DNA from 4 places in the Kocuria flava genome. Region 1 is predicted to be linked to each of the others. Evidence: riboswitches for the same ligand, from Rfam matches in the RefSeq annotation. Region 1 holds a riboswitch; each other region holds the start of a gene.
The links. A riboswitch is a leader RNA that binds a small molecule or an ion and turns the genes downstream of it on or off. The one in region 1 is predicted to bind S-adenosylmethionine.
Positions count from the first base shown of each region.

Region 2: linked by a shared signal. The riboswitch ahead of AS188_RS05150 (O-acetylhomoserine aminocarboxypropyltransferase/cysteine synthase family protein) and the one ahead of AS188_RS00740 (ABC transporter ATP-binding protein) in region 1 are both predicted to bind S-adenosylmethionine.
Region 3: linked by a shared signal. The riboswitch ahead of AS188_RS17520 (PLP-dependent transferase) and the one ahead of AS188_RS00740 (ABC transporter ATP-binding protein) in region 1 are both predicted to bind S-adenosylmethionine.
Region 4: linked by a shared signal. The riboswitch ahead of AS188_RS08305 (MetQ/NlpA family ABC transporter substrate-binding protein) and the one ahead of AS188_RS00740 (ABC transporter ATP-binding protein) in region 1 are both predicted to bind S-adenosylmethionine.

Region 1 is NZ_CP013254.1:163,868-167,899, forward strand. It holds gene AS188_RS00730 (maleylpyruvate isomerase N-terminal domain-containing protein) at 1-514, opposite strand, end outside; gene AS188_RS00735 (acyl-CoA dehydrogenase family protein) at 662-1,885, opposite strand; SAM riboswitch class I at 2,113-2,208, shown strand; gene AS188_RS00740 (ABC transporter ATP-binding protein) at 2,214-3,050, shown strand; gene AS188_RS00745 (aliphatic sulfonate ABC transporter substrate-binding protein) at 3,158-4,032, shown strand, end outside.
Region 2 is NZ_CP013254.1:1,136,055-1,140,086, reverse strand. It holds gene AS188_RS05155 (cystathionine gamma-synthase) at 1-702, opposite strand, end outside; gene AS188_RS05150 (O-acetylhomoserine aminocarboxypropyltransferase/cysteine synthase family protein) at 699-2,033, opposite strand; SAM riboswitch class IV at 2,048-2,180, opposite strand; gene AS188_RS05145 (Lrp/AsnC family transcriptional regulator) at 2,297-2,749, opposite strand; gene pdhA (pyruvate dehydrogenase (acetyl-transferring) E1 component subunit alpha) at 3,002-4,032, shown strand, end outside.
Region 3 is NZ_CP013254.1:2,352,145-2,356,176, reverse strand. It holds gene AS188_RS10505 (methionine synthase) at 1-24, opposite strand, end outside; gene AS188_RS10500 (DUF1852 domain-containing protein) at 21-1,040, opposite strand; gene AS188_RS17520 (PLP-dependent transferase) at 1,138-1,575, opposite strand; SAM riboswitch class I at 1,581-1,693, opposite strand; gene AS188_RS10490 (IS110 family RNA-guided transposase) at 2,435-3,709, shown strand; gene istB (IS21-like element helper ATPase IstB) at 3,855-4,032, opposite strand, start outside.
Region 4 is NZ_CP013254.1:1,860,834-1,864,865, forward strand. It holds gene dxr (1-deoxy-D-xylulose-5-phosphate reductoisomerase) at 118-1,389, shown strand; SAM riboswitch class IV at 1,446-1,562, shown strand; gene AS188_RS08305 (MetQ/NlpA family ABC transporter substrate-binding protein) at 1,662-2,555, shown strand; gene AS188_RS08310 (methionine ABC transporter ATP-binding protein) at 2,552-3,631, shown strand; gene AS188_RS08315 (methionine ABC transporter permease) at 3,691-4,032, shown strand, end outside.

The sequences.
Region 1 (4,032 bases):
CGTCCGCCGAGGGCCCGGGGGTGCCGTCGAGGTGGCGGATGAGGTCCAGGTGGCGCACGGTCGTGGCGACGGCGAGGGTGCTCAGGAGGTCCTCGACCCGCAGCACGTGGCCCTCGGTGCGCACCGCGGCGCCGGCGCCGGCGTGCCCGGCCGCGTGGGCGGCGGCCCGCACGGTCGCGGCGTGCAGCTCGCGCAGCCGCTCCCAGTCGCGCACCAGCGCGGCCGCGACGCGGTCGGCGCGCCGGTCCTCGGCGTCCCGGACGGGGTCGTGCTCGCGCTCGGCCCAGTAGCTCACGGCGTCGCGGTCCGGCCGGGCCGTGGTGGGGGTGTGCAGGGCGACCAGCGCCCGGCGGGCGTCCTCGAGGCCGTGGTGGACGAGGTCGCGCACCGCCCAGCCGGTGCGGCCGGTGGCCGCCCAGGAGTCGTCGTCGCCGAGGCCGTCCAGGGCGGCCCCGAAGGCCGCCCAGCTCTCCCGCACCAGGTCCGCCCGCACCGGGCCGCTCCGGGTCGTCATGGGTCCATGGTGACAGGGCGGGCGGACCGGGTCCATGCACGGACCGGGTCGTTGCGCGCCCGCCGCGTCGTCGCCCCCGGGGACGGAACGTCCCGGGCCGGTCCGCGGGCACGCTCCGCCGCCCCGGGCCGGTCCCCGGGGGAGGCCTCAGGCGCCCGCCGCGGCGATCTCCCCGATGGCGGTGAGCCCGGCCATGGGCGTGCCGTTGACGCGGTGGTCGCCCACGATCCGGGCCTTGAAGACGGTGGGGTTGTGGGTGGCCACCGTGCGGGCGTTGCGCCAGTACCGGTCCAGCAGCCGGGAGCGGGAGACGGCCGAGGCGCCCAGGACGTCGAACATCCCGCCCGTGACGGCCTCGACGAGCGGGGGCACCACGACCTGGGCCTGCTGCACCGCCAGCTCGCAGCGGTCGGTCACCGCGACCGCGTCCTCGTCGGGGGCCGCCCGGCCCACGGGCCCGAGCGCGGCGTCGAGCTCCCGGGCCGCCTCGAGCACGGTCGCCCGCGCGGCGAAGGCCTTGGCCGAGAGCTGCCCGACCAGCTGCAGGATCAGGGGGTCCTCCCGGAACAGCACGCCCGAACCGGTGCTGAACCCGCGCGTGCGGGCCGCGACCAGCTCCCCGGTGCGCTCGACGGCGGCCAGGGCGATGCCGGCCTGCACGGCCAGCAGCACCAGCTGGAACACCGCGGTCTCCTGGGTCGCGCTGCCGTCGCGGAACCGGACGTGGTCGGCGGGCACCACGACGTCCGTGAACACGGACGTGCCCGTGCCGGTGAGGCGCTGGCCGAAGCCGTCCCAGTCGTCGCGCAGCTCCACGCCCGGTGCGCCGGCGCGCACGAACGCGTGGGAGCGCCGGTCCTCCCCCGGCACCTGGGCGGTGACCTGGATCCAGTCGGCGAAGATCGAGCCCGTGCTGTAGAACTTCTCCCCGGTCAGCGACCAGCTCCCGTCCGGGCGCGGCACCAGGGTCGTCTCCGCGGTGCCGACGACGGCGCGCCCGCGCTCGGTCGCGGCGTTGCCGACGATCTCGCCCGCGGCGACCCGCGGGTACCACAGCGCCTGCTGGGCGGGCTCCCGGTCGATGCTGGCCACGAAGCCGAAGTGGGAGCGGTAGACGTGGGCCACGTTGGAGTCCGCGGCCGCCAGCTCGATCAGCAGCCGGGTCAGCTGCGCCCACGAGGCCCCGCGGCCGCCGGCCTCGACCGGCAGCAGCAGCGCGCCGAAGCGCAGCTCGTTGAGCCGGGCCACGGGCTCGAAGGGCAGGACGCGCTCGGCCTCCCGCTGCTCGGCCCCGGCCGCGATCTGCGCGAGGACCGGGCGGAACTGCTCCAGGAGGGCGTCGGTGGTGGGCTGCGGGGCGGCTGCGGCCATGGCGGGGCTCCTCGGGACGTCGGCGCGGGCGGGCCTCCAGCCAAGGCCGCGGGCCGGACCGGGGCCAAGACCGTGACGCGCCGCGGCGGGCGCCGGCCCGCCCGCCGCCACACGGCGTCACACGGGCCCTCCCGTGGTATCGCGCGCGCCGCTCCGAGGTGCGCCGCGGGGCCGGCCGGGGCCGGCCCGATTTGCGCCAGGCGCCCCGGCGTCGTTCAATGACGCCGTAACCATCCGGAGCGGCTGAGAGACCTGGCTCGTCGACGTCGCAGCAACCGGCACGGGATCCCCGTGCGAGGTGCTAATGCCAGGACCGATGGAGCTGATCATGAGCACTTCGCTGCTGTCCCGCGCCGGAGCCCCGGCGCCCGCCGCCACCGCGGGCCCCGCCGTCCCGGTCGCCTTCGAGCACGTCGGGAAGGCCTTCGGCACCGGCGCCGCCGCCCAGCACGTGCTCCACGACGTCGACTTCACGGCCCGCGCCGGCGAGGTCGTCGCGGTCCTCGGCCCCTCCGGCTGCGGCAAGTCCACGCTGCTGCGCGCCGCCGCGGGCCTCGACACCGCCACCGCCGGGCGCGTGCTCATCGACGGCACGCCCGTGGCCGGGACCGACCCGCGGTGCGCGGTCGCGTTCCAGGAGCCGCGGCTGCTGCCGTGGCGCTCCGTGCGCGAGAACGTCCGGCTGGGCCTGCCCCGCGGGCTGCCCCGGGACGAGGGCGACGCGGTCGTCGACGACCTGATCGGCCTGGTGGGTCTCTCCGCCCACGCCGGCCACCGGCCCCGGGAGATCTCCGGGGGCATGGCCCAGCGCGCCTCCCTGGCCCGGGCCCTGGCCCGCACCCCGGGCGTGCTGCTGCTCGACGAGCCCTTCGGCGCGCTCGACGCCCTCACCCGGCTGCGGATGCAGGACCTGCTGCTGACGGTCCACGCCGCCCGCCCCACCACCGTCCTGCTCGTCACCCACGACGTCGACGAGGCCCTGCAGCTCGCCGACCGCGTGCTGGTGCTCGGCCGCACCGGCCCGGCCGCCCCGGCCGGGGTGCGCACCGTCCTCGAGGTCCCCGGCGAGCGCCCCCGCGACCGCGGCTCCGAGGTCCTCGCCGAGCTGCGCGTCCGGCTGCTCGGCGACCTGGGCGTCGACGCCCACTCCGCGCCCGGCCGCTGAGCCCGCCCGCACCCCGTTCCGCCCCGCACTCCCGTTCCCGCGCCGGGCGCGGACGGGCGCCGCCGCGCCCGCTCCGTGCCCGCCCGCACCGCACGAAAGGTCCTCCCATGCCCCAGCGCCCCGCCCTGAAGCTGCCCGCCCTCGCCGCGGTCCTGGCCCTCGGCCTCACCGGCTGCATGGCCGGTGAGGGCTCCGGCGAGCCGGCCGCCCAGGCCGCCGGCGAGGACACCGTCGTCGTCGACTGGGCCACCTACAACCCGCTGTCCGTGGTGGTCAAGGAGAAGGGCTGGCTCGAGGCCGCACTCGCCGAGGACGGCACGGAGGTCGAGTGGGTGCAGTCTGCCGGGTCCAACAAGGCCAACGAGGCGCTGCGCGCGGGCGCGGTCGACGTCGGCTCCACCGCCGGCTCCGCCGCCCTGCTGGCCCGCAGCAACGGCTCGCCCATCAAGGTCGTCGACCTCTACTCCCAGCCCGAGTGGTCCGCGCTGGTCACGACCCCGGGAACGGGCGTGGACGACGTCGCGGACCTCGCGGGCCGCACCGTGGCCGCGACCAAGGGCACCGACCCGTACTTCTTCCTCCTCCAGGCGCTGGAGGGGGCCGGGGTGGACCCGGCCGAGGTGACCGTCCAGAACCTCCAGCACGCCGACGGCCGGGCCGCCCTCGAGAACGGGCAGGTCGACGCGTGGGCGGGACTGGACCCGATCATGGCCGCGGCGGAGCAGGACGGCGCGCAGCTGTTCCACCGCGACGTCGACCTCAACACCTACGGCTTCCTCAACGCCCGCGAGGACTTCCTCGAGGAGCAGCCCGAGACCGCGCAGACCGTGGTGGACGTCTACGCCTACGCCCGCGACTGGGCGCTGGCCCACCCCGAGGAGACGGCGCGGCTGCTCGCCGACGCCGCCGGCATCGAGCTGCCCGTGGCCGAGACGGTCCTCGGGCGCACCTCCCTGGACATCGACCACGTCCCCGGCGAGCA
Region 2 (4,032 bases), 970 kb from region 1:
CCACTGCGCCGCGCCGACGACGACGGCGCCGCCGAGGACGTCGGAGTGCCCGCCCACGTACTTGGTGGTGGAGTGCACCACGGCGTCCGCGCCGAGCAGCAGCGGGTTCTGCAGGTACGGGGAGGCGAAGGTGTTGTCGACCACCAGCAGCGCCCCGGCCTCGTGGGCCAGCTCCGCCCACGAGGCGACGTCGGCGATGCCGAGCAGCGGGTTGGACGGGGTCTCGAGCCACAGCACCCTGGTGGTGCCCGGGCGGACGGCGGCGCGCACGGCGTCGAGGTCGGTGCCGTCCACGGGGGTGGAGGCGATCTGCCACGGGGCGAGCACCCTGGTGATCAGCCGGTTCGTGCCGCCGTAGCCGTCGGCGCCGAGCACCACGTGGTCGCCGGGGCGCAGGACGGCGCGCAGCAGGGCGTCCTCCGCGGCGATCCCCGACGCGAAGGCGAACGCCCGTTCACCGTGCTCGAGGGCCGCGAGCTGGGCCTCGAAGGCGCTGCGCGTGGGGTTGGAGCCGCGGCTGTACTCGTGCCCGCCGCGCAGCACGTTGATCCCGTCCTGGACGAACGTGGAGGTCTGGTGGACCGGCGGGATCACGGCACCGGTGAGCGGGTCGGGGGCCTGACCGGCGTGGACGGCGGTGGTCGTGAACCCCTGAACGCGGGCGCCGGTGGGCGCGGGGCCCGCGGTGGTGGTGGTGGTCATCGCAGGGCTTCCTTCCGGGGGGTGCGGTCGAGGACGGCGTCGAGGGCCTGGCGCAGGTCGGCCACGAGGTCCTCGGGAGCCTCGAGGCCGACCGAGAGCCGCACCGTGGTCGCGGCGATCCCGCCGGCCCGGCGCTGCTCGGGGGTGAGCCGGCAGTGGGTCATCGCGGCCGGGTGGGCCACGAGGCTGCGGGTGTCGCCGATGTTGGCGACCAGCTTGAACAGCCGCAGGGAGTCGATGAACGGCCCCACCGCGTCGTCGGGGGCGGCGAGGTCGAAGGAGAAGACGGAACCGGTGCCGCGCGGGAAGTCCCGGGCGGCGATCCCCGCACCGGGGTCCCCGGGCAGGCCGGGGTGGTGGACGCGGGCGACGGCGGGGTGCCCGGCGAGGAACTCGGCCACGGTCAGCGCGGAGGCGGTGTGGCGGGCCACGCGCAGCTCGAGCGTCTCGGTGCCCTGCAGGATCTGGGCGGCGTTGAACGGGGAGAGGGTCGTGCCGAGGTCGTGGACGTACTTGGCGCGCACCAGGTGCAGGTAGGGGCTGGCCCCGGCGCACCGGTCGAGCAGGCTCTGCCCGCCCCAGCGGTCGCGGGCGCGGGTGAACTGCGGCCATCTCGCCGGCTGGGCGGACCAGTCGAAGGTGCCGCCGTCCACGACCGCCCCGGCCAGGGCGTTGCCGTGCCCGCCGAGGAACTTGGTCGCCGAGTGCACCACGATGTCCGCGCCCTTCTCCAGCGGCCGGTACAGCGCCGGGGAGGCGAGGGTGTTGTCGACGACGACGGGCACCCGGGCCGCCCGGGCGACGTCGGCGATGCCGGGCAGGTCCGGCAGCGTGGCCAGCGGGTTGCCGATGGACTCGAGCAGGAAGGCGCGGGTGTCGGGGCGCACGGCCGCGGCCCAGGCGCCGGGAGTGGTGGGGTCCACGAAGTCGACCTCGACGCCGTGGTCGGCCAGCGAGTCGGTGAGCAGGTCCACGGTCCCGCCGTAGAGCTTCTCGGAGGCGACCAGGTGCCTGTCCTCCCCCTGGCCGAGCAGGGCCAGCAGCGCCACGGCCACGGCGGACTGCCCGGAGCCGGTGGCCACGGCGCCCGCCCCGCCCTCGAGGTCGCTGATCCGCTGCTCGAGCACGGCCACCGTGGGGTTGCCGGTGCGGGTGTAGGTGAAGCCCGCGCGGGTCTGGGCGAACATCTGCCGGGCGGCCTCGTAGTCCGGGAACTCGAAGGCGGCGCTCTGGTAGATCGGCACCGTGAGGGTGCGCTGGCCCGGGTCGTGGTCGGCGCCGGCGTGGATCTGCCGGGTCGAGAGGTCGTAGTGGGTCACAGGGACGGACATCGCGGTGCTCCTCGCGCTCGCTCTTGCCCGCACCGGTCACCGGCGGAGCCACCGCCGGGGTGCGGGCCGCTTCCTCATCCGAACCACCCGATGAGCATGGGGTTGGTGCGCGGCCCAGTCGGAGCTTGGCGGCCGCGTCTCGTGAAGCGGGCACCAACCTACCGGCCCGTCCCCGCCGCGACCCGGAGCGACCGCAACATGACGGAGGTGACGCCGTGTGACGTCGCCCCGTCGCCCGCAGGACGCACCGCGGGAGGACGGGCTCAGGCGCGGGTGTCGATGTCCTCGAAGATCAGGAACGTCTGGGTGTCCACGACCCCGGGCAGCTGCTGGACGTGCTCGAAGATCACCTGGCGCAGGTGGACGGTGTCCACGGCCCGCACCAGCAGCATGACGTCGAAGTTCCCGCCCACCAGGGCGATGTGGTGGACCGCCGGGATCTCCTGCAGCTGCGCGCACAGCTCCCGCCAGGTGTTCTGCTCGAGCTTGAGCGTCACGTAGGCCGAGGCCTGCAGCCCCGCCCGCACCGGGTCGATCACGGTGCTGTAGCGCAGGATCACGCCCTCCTCCCGCAGCCGGTTGATCCGGGCGTAGGCGTGGGCGCGGGAGACGTGGACGGCGGCGGCGATCGCGGTCACCGACTGGCGGGAGTCCCGCGAGAGCTCGGCGAGGATCTTGCGGTCGGTCTCGTCCAGGGGCACGGGGGTCGAGGGCACGGCGGGGCCTCCTTCGGGGCGGGGCGGCAGGGCGGCCGCCGGGGCCGCGGCGGCGGCCCCGGACGAATCCTTGTGGTCCAGGCCACAGTAGAACATTTCGTCCAGACGGAACACCGCCGGTGTGCCGATCTTCTGCAATATACCGACCGCGTGGATACGAAGCGGAGCTTCTCCGCATACTTGGCGGACGGAACACGTCACGCCCACCCGCCTCCCGCGCCACGGTGCCCGGGACCGACCGAGGGGGAACCCATGAGCCAGACCGTCGAGAACGCCGAGCCGCTCGGCGGGGCCGAGGACCCGATCCTGCGCGCCTCCCGGAGCTTCGGCATCACCCCGGAGCAGTACATGCTCCCCGCCCGGGGCGAGATCCGCCTGGTGGACCCCTCCGGCCGCCTGCGGCCCCCCGAGGAGCAGGGCACCGAGCCGGGCCACGAGTACCCGCTACCGCCCGAGGACGTGCTCCTCGACGCCTACGAGAAGCTCGTGGTGGGGCGCCGGGTCAACGACCAGAACTCCGCCCTCGTGCGCCAGGGCCGGATGGCGGTCTACCCCTCCAGCCACGGCCAGGAGGCCTGCCAGGTCGCGGCCGCGCTGTGCCTCGAGGAGCGCGACTGGCTCTTCCCGACCTACCGGGACACCGTCGCCGTGATGACCAAGGGCGTGGACCCCATGGAGGTCATGGCGATCTTCCGGGGCGAGTGGCACGGCGGCTACGACCCGCACGAGCACCGCGTGAGCATCCAGTCCACGCCGCTGACCACCCAGTTGCTGCACGCGGTCGGGGTCGCCCACGCCGCGAAGCTGCGGGGCGAGGACACCGTGGTCCTGGCCATGTGCGGCGACGGCGCCACGAGCGAGGGCGACTTCCACGAGGCGCTGAACTTCGCGGCCGTGTTCAAGCTGCCGGTCGTGTTCTTCGTGCAGAACAACGGCTACGCGATCTCCGTGCCGCTGTCCCAGCAGTCGGCCGCCCCGACGCTCGCGCACAAGGCGGTGGGCTACGGGATGGCCGGCGAGCGCGTGGACGGCAACGACCTCGTGGCCGTGCTCGCGACCCTGGGCCGCGCCGTGGACCTCGCCCGCTCGGAGTCCGAGCCGCTGCTCGTGGAGGCCCACACCTACCGCATGCAGGCCCACACCAACGCCGACGACGCGACGCGCTACCGCGACGACGCCGAGGTCCAGGAGTGGATCGCCAAGGACCCGGTGACCCGGATGCGCGCCTACCTGCGCGGGGAGGGGCTGCTCGACGACGCCGGGGAGCAGCGCATCGCCGCCCG
Region 3 (4,032 bases), 1.3 Mb from region 1:
GGTGGTGGGCAACAGGGTGTTCATCGGTGCGTCTCCTTCTCTCGTCCGGAGTGGGCCGCGGCCCACTGCTCCAGGAGGGTCCGGTGCGGCTTCACGAAGTGCTCCTCCGCGAACTTCCCCTGCATGAGGGCCAGCTGACTGCGCTCCTCGCGGTCGTAGCCGATCTGCGTCACCGAGTGGTCCCGACTTCCCAGGCTCGGCCGGTAGATGCGGCCGGCCGCCGCATTGGCGTTGTAGATCTCCGGGCGATAGATCTTCTGGAACGTTTCCATCGTGCTGATGAGACCGATGAGTGCCAGGCTGGAGTAGTCATTGAGGAGATCGCCCCGGAAATAGAACGCCAGGGGTGCGACCGCGCCGCGGGGCATGAAGTAGCGGACCCGCAGTCCCATCTTCTCGAAGTATCGATCCGTCAAGGAGGATTCGTCCTGCCGGTACTCGACCCCGAGGATCGGATGGTGGTTCTCGAGCCGACGATACGTCTTGGTGCTCGAGACGCTGATGCAGATCACGGGCGGCTGGGCGAACCGCTCGCGGTAGGCAGCGGAGTCCAGGAAGTGCGTGAAGAGCTTCCCGTGCAATGCGCCGAAGTCATCGGGGATGCTGGACCGGGACACCTTCGCGTGGTGTTCCGGCAGCACCACGCTGAAGTCGTAGTCCCGGAGGTAGGACGAGAAGTTGTTCCCCACGATCCCGTCGATGCGCACACCGGACAGCGTGTCGAGGATCTGCACGTCGAGGACCTCGATCAGGGGGAACACCGCGTCGTCGCCGTCGGCGGCGACGTGCAGGTCCACGGAGACGATCTCGATCTCCACGGCATAGCGATCCCGGCTGGGATTGTCCCAGTCGGCCAGGTCGTTGAAGCGATTGTTGATCATTGTCAGGGTGTTTCGGAGGTTCTGCCGACGGTTCTCGCCGCGGGCCAGGTTCGCGAAGTTCGTCGTACCCCGGGAACTGGACGACGGGCAGTAGTCCTCATCGAAGCGGGTCGTGCTGATACCGAACGTGAAGTCGTTCGTCCTGATGGTCTGCTGCATCGATTCCTCACTGTGGACCGGGGGCCTGCCGTCCAGGTCCGCACTCGTCTCGAACGTCGTTGCCTGCTGCTCGTGCACTGCCCTCCCGAAGGCCGCCTCAGTCATGCTCCTGGCACCCCCGGCGCTGCCCGGACGACGTCGGTCCGGGCCTGCGGGCTGCCGGTTCTCCGGGCCGCGGCGGTGACGCGGTGCTGACCGGTCCGGGGCGCGCGGGGATCGCCGGGTGGTGGACGCGCCCGACGGTGGGGTGCCGGGCCAGGTGCTCGGCGACCGTTCGCGCGGTTCGCCCCGTGGCGGTGCCGATGGCCCCGATCCCGCCCTCCAGGGCCGCCAGTCGGTTCTCGAACACGGCAACCGTGGGGTTGCCCGTGCGGCTGTCGGTGAACCCGGGAGTCTCCAGCCGGAACACCGAGGCGGCCGTGGCGTGATCGGGAACGCGGTAGGCCGCCGTCCGGTGGATGGGCACGGCCACCGGCCGGCAGGGGACCTCGGGCTCGTAACCGGCGTGGACCTGTTGGGTGGCGTGGTGAGTCATTCGATCCTCCATCGGTCCTGGCGGTAGCACCGTGTCCGCCGGTCCCGGTGTCCCGGGGTCGGCCGACTGGTTGCTGCGGCGTCGTCGAGCCAGATCTCTCGGCCGCTCTGGATGGTGTGGTGCGCTCATCCCACTCGATGGACGGCTCTGCAGTCCAACGGACGGTGGGGCGGCTGTCACAAAACCACACGTCGCGAAATCTTCGGGCCGGGCGGTCGCGCTCGGCCGATGTCGGGCCGTGTTTGTGACAGGTTGTGACGGCCGGCCGCCCGGCCCTCATCGTGGGCTCGGCGATGTTCCGGCGGAAGACCAGGGCGTCGTCGACGACGTGGTGAACGGCGTCAACCGGATCCCGGGAGCTGGGCACGGAGCCATCGGATTCGTCCTCCGGCACCACAGGAGGGCTCTCCCCGGCCGCGCTCCTCAACCGTGGCAACCTGCGGCGTGTGACCGAGCTCGACCGCACCGGCCTGGGCGAGGTGCTCGTGCAGGAACTGGGCAGGGTCGACACTGGAAGGAGCGGTCATCGTGATGGTCCTCTTCGAGAGTGCTGTGGAAGGTTCACTCGAAGGATCACGCGGTGACCGCCCTCGTCTATGACGACGCGCTCACCGGGCTACCCGTACACAGAGATGATGGACGCAGGTTCCGGCGGTGGTGTGGCTCGCCCTTACACCGACGCCCGCAGGTGTTGTCTTCCAGTGGATCTGTCCGCCCCCACCGGGGCCGTGAACCGTATGGCCAGACGGAGCATGACTTGATAGGAGCCTGACCGGGAAGTCGCCCCACCTCTGTGCTGTCTGCCCCATCTGACCGACGGTGACCAGTTGCTCTTCCATCACGGAAAGGATCACCGGTCATGACGATCATGACAGTGCCACCGGCGGCGGCCAACCCTTCTGGGAACACGAACCCGGGACGGTATGCCGGGGTCGACACACACCGCGACACCCACCACGTGGCGGTCGTCGACGAGCTGGGCCGGACCGTGGCCGACCGGCAGTTCGTAGCCACCAACACCGGGTATCGGCAGATCGTGGACTTCCTGCACGACCACGGGCCCGTCCTTGCCGTCGGCGTGGAGGGCACCGGCTCCTACGGAGCCGAACTGGCCCGGATCCTGGCGGCCGCGGGGGTGACCGTGATCGAGGTGATGCGCGCCAACCGCCAGCACCGGCGCCTCAAGGGCAAGTCCGACCCGCTGGACGCCGAGCAGGCCGCGCTCACCGTGGCCGCCGGCCGGGCCACGGTGGTCCCGAAGCAACGCGACGGGCTCGTGGAGTCCTTGCGGATCCTGCTGGCCGAGCGCACCTCGGCGACCAAGGCCCGCACCGCGGTCCTCAACCAGATCCACGCCCTGCTGATCACCGCTCCCGGCGACGTGCGCACCGACTTCCACCGCTATCACGGTCAGAAGCTGATGGACGTGCTCGCTCGCACCCGCCCCGGACCCGGCGATGACCCCGACCAGCTCGCCCGTGCGTCGCTGAAACGCCTGGCGGGCCGCCACCGGGTCCTCACCGAGGAGATCACCGTTCTGGACGACCAGCTCGCGCAGATCGCGGCCCGACTCAACCCCGCCCTGCTGGCCACCCACGGGGTCGGGCCCGTGGTGGCCGCGACCTTGCTGGCCACCGTCGGGGACAACCCGGACCGGATCGCCACCCAGGCGCAGTTCGCCGGCCTGTGCGGGGTCGCCCCGATCCCGGCCTCCTCCGGACGGACCCACCGGCACCGGCTCTCCCGGGGCGGGAACCGCCAAGCCAACCATGCCCTGCACCGGATCGTGCTGATCCGCATGCGCTTCCGCGAGCCCCGCACCATGGCCTACTTCGCCCGCCGCCGAGCCGAAGGACTGGCCGACCGCGACATCATCCGGTGCCTGAAGCGCCACATCGCCAACGAAGTCTTCGCCCTGCTCACCCATCCGCCTGCCGATCCCCTCCCGGGGCCGCTGCTGCGCCGGCAACGCCAGGCGCTGGGCATCCGCCTCACCGACGCCGCCCGCACCCTGGAGGTGCCCTACCAGCGGCTACGGCGCCTGGAGCCGGGCACCCGCACCGATCCCGACCTCGTCCACCGCTGTCAGCACTGGCTCGAGGAGACCGACCAGCAACGCCTCAAAACCGCTTGACGCCAATAGGAGCATCCACTATCAGGGGCTCAACTGGCCCACCTGCCGGGTCAGCAACTCGTTGACAGTCTCGGAGGCCATGTCGGTTCCGCTCGAAGTTTGAGCTGTTTGTCCGTGTGAAAAGTGAGCACCTCTTGGGGTTGTTCTAGTCTGCCGGTCCGGTCTCGGTGACGGAAGGCAGGGTCTCGATGCTGGTGTGCCGGATGCGGTAGCTGGTGCCCTTGGTGGTGATGATCTCGGCGTGGTGGACGATGCGGTCGATCATCGCCGCGGCGATCGTGGTGTCGCCGAAGACCTCGCCCCATCTCGAGAAGGGCAGGTTC
Region 4 (4,032 bases), 1.7 Mb from region 1:
CGGGGCCCCGCACGCCGGCGACGGCGCGCGGGGCCCCGCCGTCGTCCCGGGACCGGCGGCCGGACCCGACACCCGCCCCGGCAGGGGAGGGCCCCGGGGTGGGGAATACTGGGACCCATGACCTCCCCCGCCGCCCCCCGCACCCGCCCGACCCCCGAGCTGCAGGCCCTGGCCGCCGCGGGCCCGCGCCGGATCGCCGTGCTGGGCGCCACGGGCTCCATCGGCACGCAGGCGCTCGACGTCGTGCGCGCCGCCCGGGCCCTGGACGGGGGCGGCCCCTTCGAGGTCGTCGCCCTCGCGGCCGGGGCCGGGCGCCTCGAGCTGCTCGCCGAGCAGGCCGTCGAGACCCGCGCGCAGGTCGTGGCCACGAGCGGCACCGGCGTGGACGCCGACCGGCTCGCCCGCCTGATCGCCGAGCGCGCGGGCGCCGCGGGCGCGGGCTCCTGGCGCCCGGAGATCCTCCACGGTCCCGGCGCCGCCGCTGCGGCCGCCGCCCACCCGGGCACCGATCTCGTGCTCAACGGCATCACCGGCTCGATCGGGCTGGCCCCCACGCTGGCCGCCCTGCGGGCCGGGCACCGGCTCGCCCTCGCCAACAAGGAGTCCCTCGTGGCCGGCGGGGCGCTCGTGCGGGAGGCGGCCGCGGCCACCGGCGACCCGGACGCGATCGTGCCCGTGGACTCCGAGCACTCCGCCCTCGCCCAGGCCCTGCGCGGGGGCACCGCCGCGGAGGTCGACCGGCTCGTGCTCACCGCCTCCGGCGGGCCGTTCCGCGGCCGCACCCGCGCCGAGCTCGAGGCCGTGACCCCGGAGGAGGCACTGCGCCACCCCACCTGGGACATGGGCCCGATGGTCACCACGAACTCCGCGACCATGGTCAACAAGGCCCTCGAGGTGCTCGAGGCCCACCTGCTCTTCGACGTCCCGCTCGAGCGCATCGACGTGGTGGTCCACCCCCAGTCGGTCGTGCACTCGATGGTCCAGTTCGTCGACGGCTCCACCCTCGCCCAGGCCTCCCCGCCCGACATGCGCCTGCCCATCGCCCTGGGCCTCGCCTGGCCGCACCGCGTGCCGGGGGCGGCCCGGCCCTGCGACTGGACCCGCGCGGCCACCTGGACCTTCGAGCCGCTGGACGCCACGGCGTTCCCCGCCGTCGAGCTGATCAAGGCCGCGGGGGAGCGCGGGGGCACCTTCCCGGCCGTGTTCAACGCGGCCAACGAGGAGGCCGTCCACGCCTTCCACGCCCGGCGCATCGGCTTCCCCGGGATCGTCGACACCGTGCGCGCCGTGCTCGAGGACCACGACGAGGACGGACCGCTCACGCTCGAGGCCGTGCTCGCCGCCGAGGAGCGGGCCCGCCGGCTCGCCCGCGCGCTCCTCTCCCGCTGAGGGCCGCACCGGTCCCGGCGACGGGGACCGGACCCGCCGTGCTAGTCTGTCGTCCGGATGACGAGTCCCAGCACCGAGCCCTGGCTTGCTGGGCGGCAACCCTCTCCCGTAGTGGGGTGCCCCAGGTGAACCATCCGGCCACGGCCGACGACGGCCGGCGGCAAGTACGGCTCGACGCCCGCCGCGCTCCGCACCGCGCGCCGATCGACCGTGGCCGCCGGACCCCGGCCTTGCTGACCTCCGCACATCACGGATCCACGGAAAGGCACCCCATGCGATCGCAGCGCCTCCCCCTCCTCGCCCTGGCCACGACCCTCGGCCTCACCCTCACCGCCTGCGGCGGCTCCGCCGAGGAGTCCTCCGGCGAGGGCGCCCTCGCCGACGGCAAGGTCACCATCGGGGTGGTCGGCACCGACCCCACCCACGACGCCCTCAAGCAGCTCGCCGAGGAGCAGGGGATCACCGTCGAGTACGTCGACTTCTCCGACTACAACCAGCCCAACCCGGCCACCGAGTCCGGCGACGTGGACATGACCTGGTTCCAGCACATCCCCTTCCTCGCCGACTACAACAACTCGGCGGGCGGGTCCATCACCCCGGTCGGCTCGACCTCCATCTACCCCCTGGGCCTGTACTCCAACCAGTACGACTCCGTGGAGCAGTTCCGGGAGGGCGACGAGATCGCCGTCCCCAACGACGCCGTGAACCTCTCCCGGGCGCTGATCGTGCTCGAGTCCGCCGGGCTGATCGAGCTCACGAGCGACACCCTCATCCCCACGGAGCTCGACGTCGACACCGAGGCCTCGAAGGTGCGCGTCACCCCGGTCTCCGCCGAGCAGACGGTGCTCTCCCTCGACTCGGTCGCCGGCTCCGTGATCAACAACGACTTCCTCTCCCGGGCCGACATCGACCCGAAGTCCGCCCTGGCCCAGGACGACCCCGAGGCTGAGGGCTCACGCGCCTACGTCAACCTGTTCACCACGACCGAGGAGCTCGCCGACGACGAGACCCTCAAGCAGGTGGCCGGCCTCTACCATGAGCAGCCCGTGATCGACGCGGAGATGACGGAGACCAAGGGCACCGCCGTGCCGCTGCAGCTGGAGCAGGAGGAGCTGCGCGAGCTCACCGAGCGCTACCAGCAGGAGCTGAAGGACCAGCAGAAGTGAGCGCGGCCGAGCCCGGCCGGCCGGGCCCGCCCGGGCGCCCCGGTGAGGTGCTCGTGTCCTTCCGCGAGGTCTCCAAGGTCTTCCGCACCGGCAGCGGGCGCGCCGCCCGCGAGGTGCGCGCCGTCGACGACGTCACCCTCGACGTCCACCGCGGGGAGATCTTCGGGGTGATCGGCTACTCCGGCGCCGGCAAGTCCACCCTCGTGCGGCTGATCAACGGCCTCGAGCCCGTCACCAGCGGCTCCCTGACCGTGGCCGGCGTCGAGGTCGCCGGGCGCACCGAGACCGAGCTCGCCCCGGTGCGCCGGGACATCGGGATGATCTTCCAGCAGTTCAACCTCTTCACCTCCCGCACCGTGGCCGGCAACGTCGAGTACCCGCTCAAGCGCGCCGGCTGGGACAAGGAGCGGCGCCGGGAGCGGGTCGCGGAGCTGCTGGAGTTCGTGGGCCTGGCCTCGCGCGCCGGCAACTACCCCGAGCAGCTCTCCGGCGGGCAGAAGCAGCGCGTCGGCATCGCCCGCGCACTGGCCACGAGCCCCGAGCTGCTCCTCGCCGACGAGTCGACCTCGGCCCTGGACCCGGAGACCACCCAGGAGGTCCTCCAGCTGCTCCAGCGGGTCAACCGCGAGCTGGGCATCACGATCGTGATCATCACCCACGAGATGGACGTGGTGCGCACGATCGCCGACCGTGTGGCCGTGATGCAGGACGGCCGGGTCGTGGAGCACGGCCCCACCGTCGACATCTTCGCCCGCCCGCGCACCGAGACGGCCCGGCGCTTCGTGTCCTCGGTGATGCACACCGTCCCGGACGAGCGCGACCTCGAGCGGCTGCGCCGGGCCCACCGGGGCCGGCTCGTGATCGTCGACGTCGGCGACGGCATCGACATCGGCGGCCCGCTCTCCGACGGCGCCGCCCACGGGGTGCGCTTCACCATCGCCTACGGGGGGATCAGCGTGCTGCAGGAGCAGTCCTTCGGCTCGCTGACCCTCGAGCTGACCGGCCCGGACCCGGCCGTGCAGGACGTGGTCGAGCAGCTGGCCCGGGTCACCGAGGTGCGGGAGGTGGCGGCGTGAACAACGACTGGTCCCTGCTCGGGCCCCAGCTGCTGAGCGCGCTGGGGGAGACCCTCTACATGGTCGCCGCGACCCTGCTGCTGGCGGGGGTGCTCGGCATGGTCGTCGGCGTCGGGCTCTACGTCACCCGCCGCGGCAACATCCTGGAGAACCGGGCGGTGCACTCGGCGATCAACGTCGTCGTGAACTTCGTGCGGCCCATCCCGTTCATCATCCTGCTCGCGGCCCTCGGGCCCCTCACGCAGAACGTCGTCGGCACCCGGCTGGGGCCGAACGCGGCGATCTTCGCGATGACCATCGGGGCGATGTTCGCCGTGGCGCGCATCGTGGAGCAGAACCTCATGAGTGTGGACCCCGGCGTCGTCGAGGCCGCCCGTTCCATGGGCGTGTCCCGGTGGCGG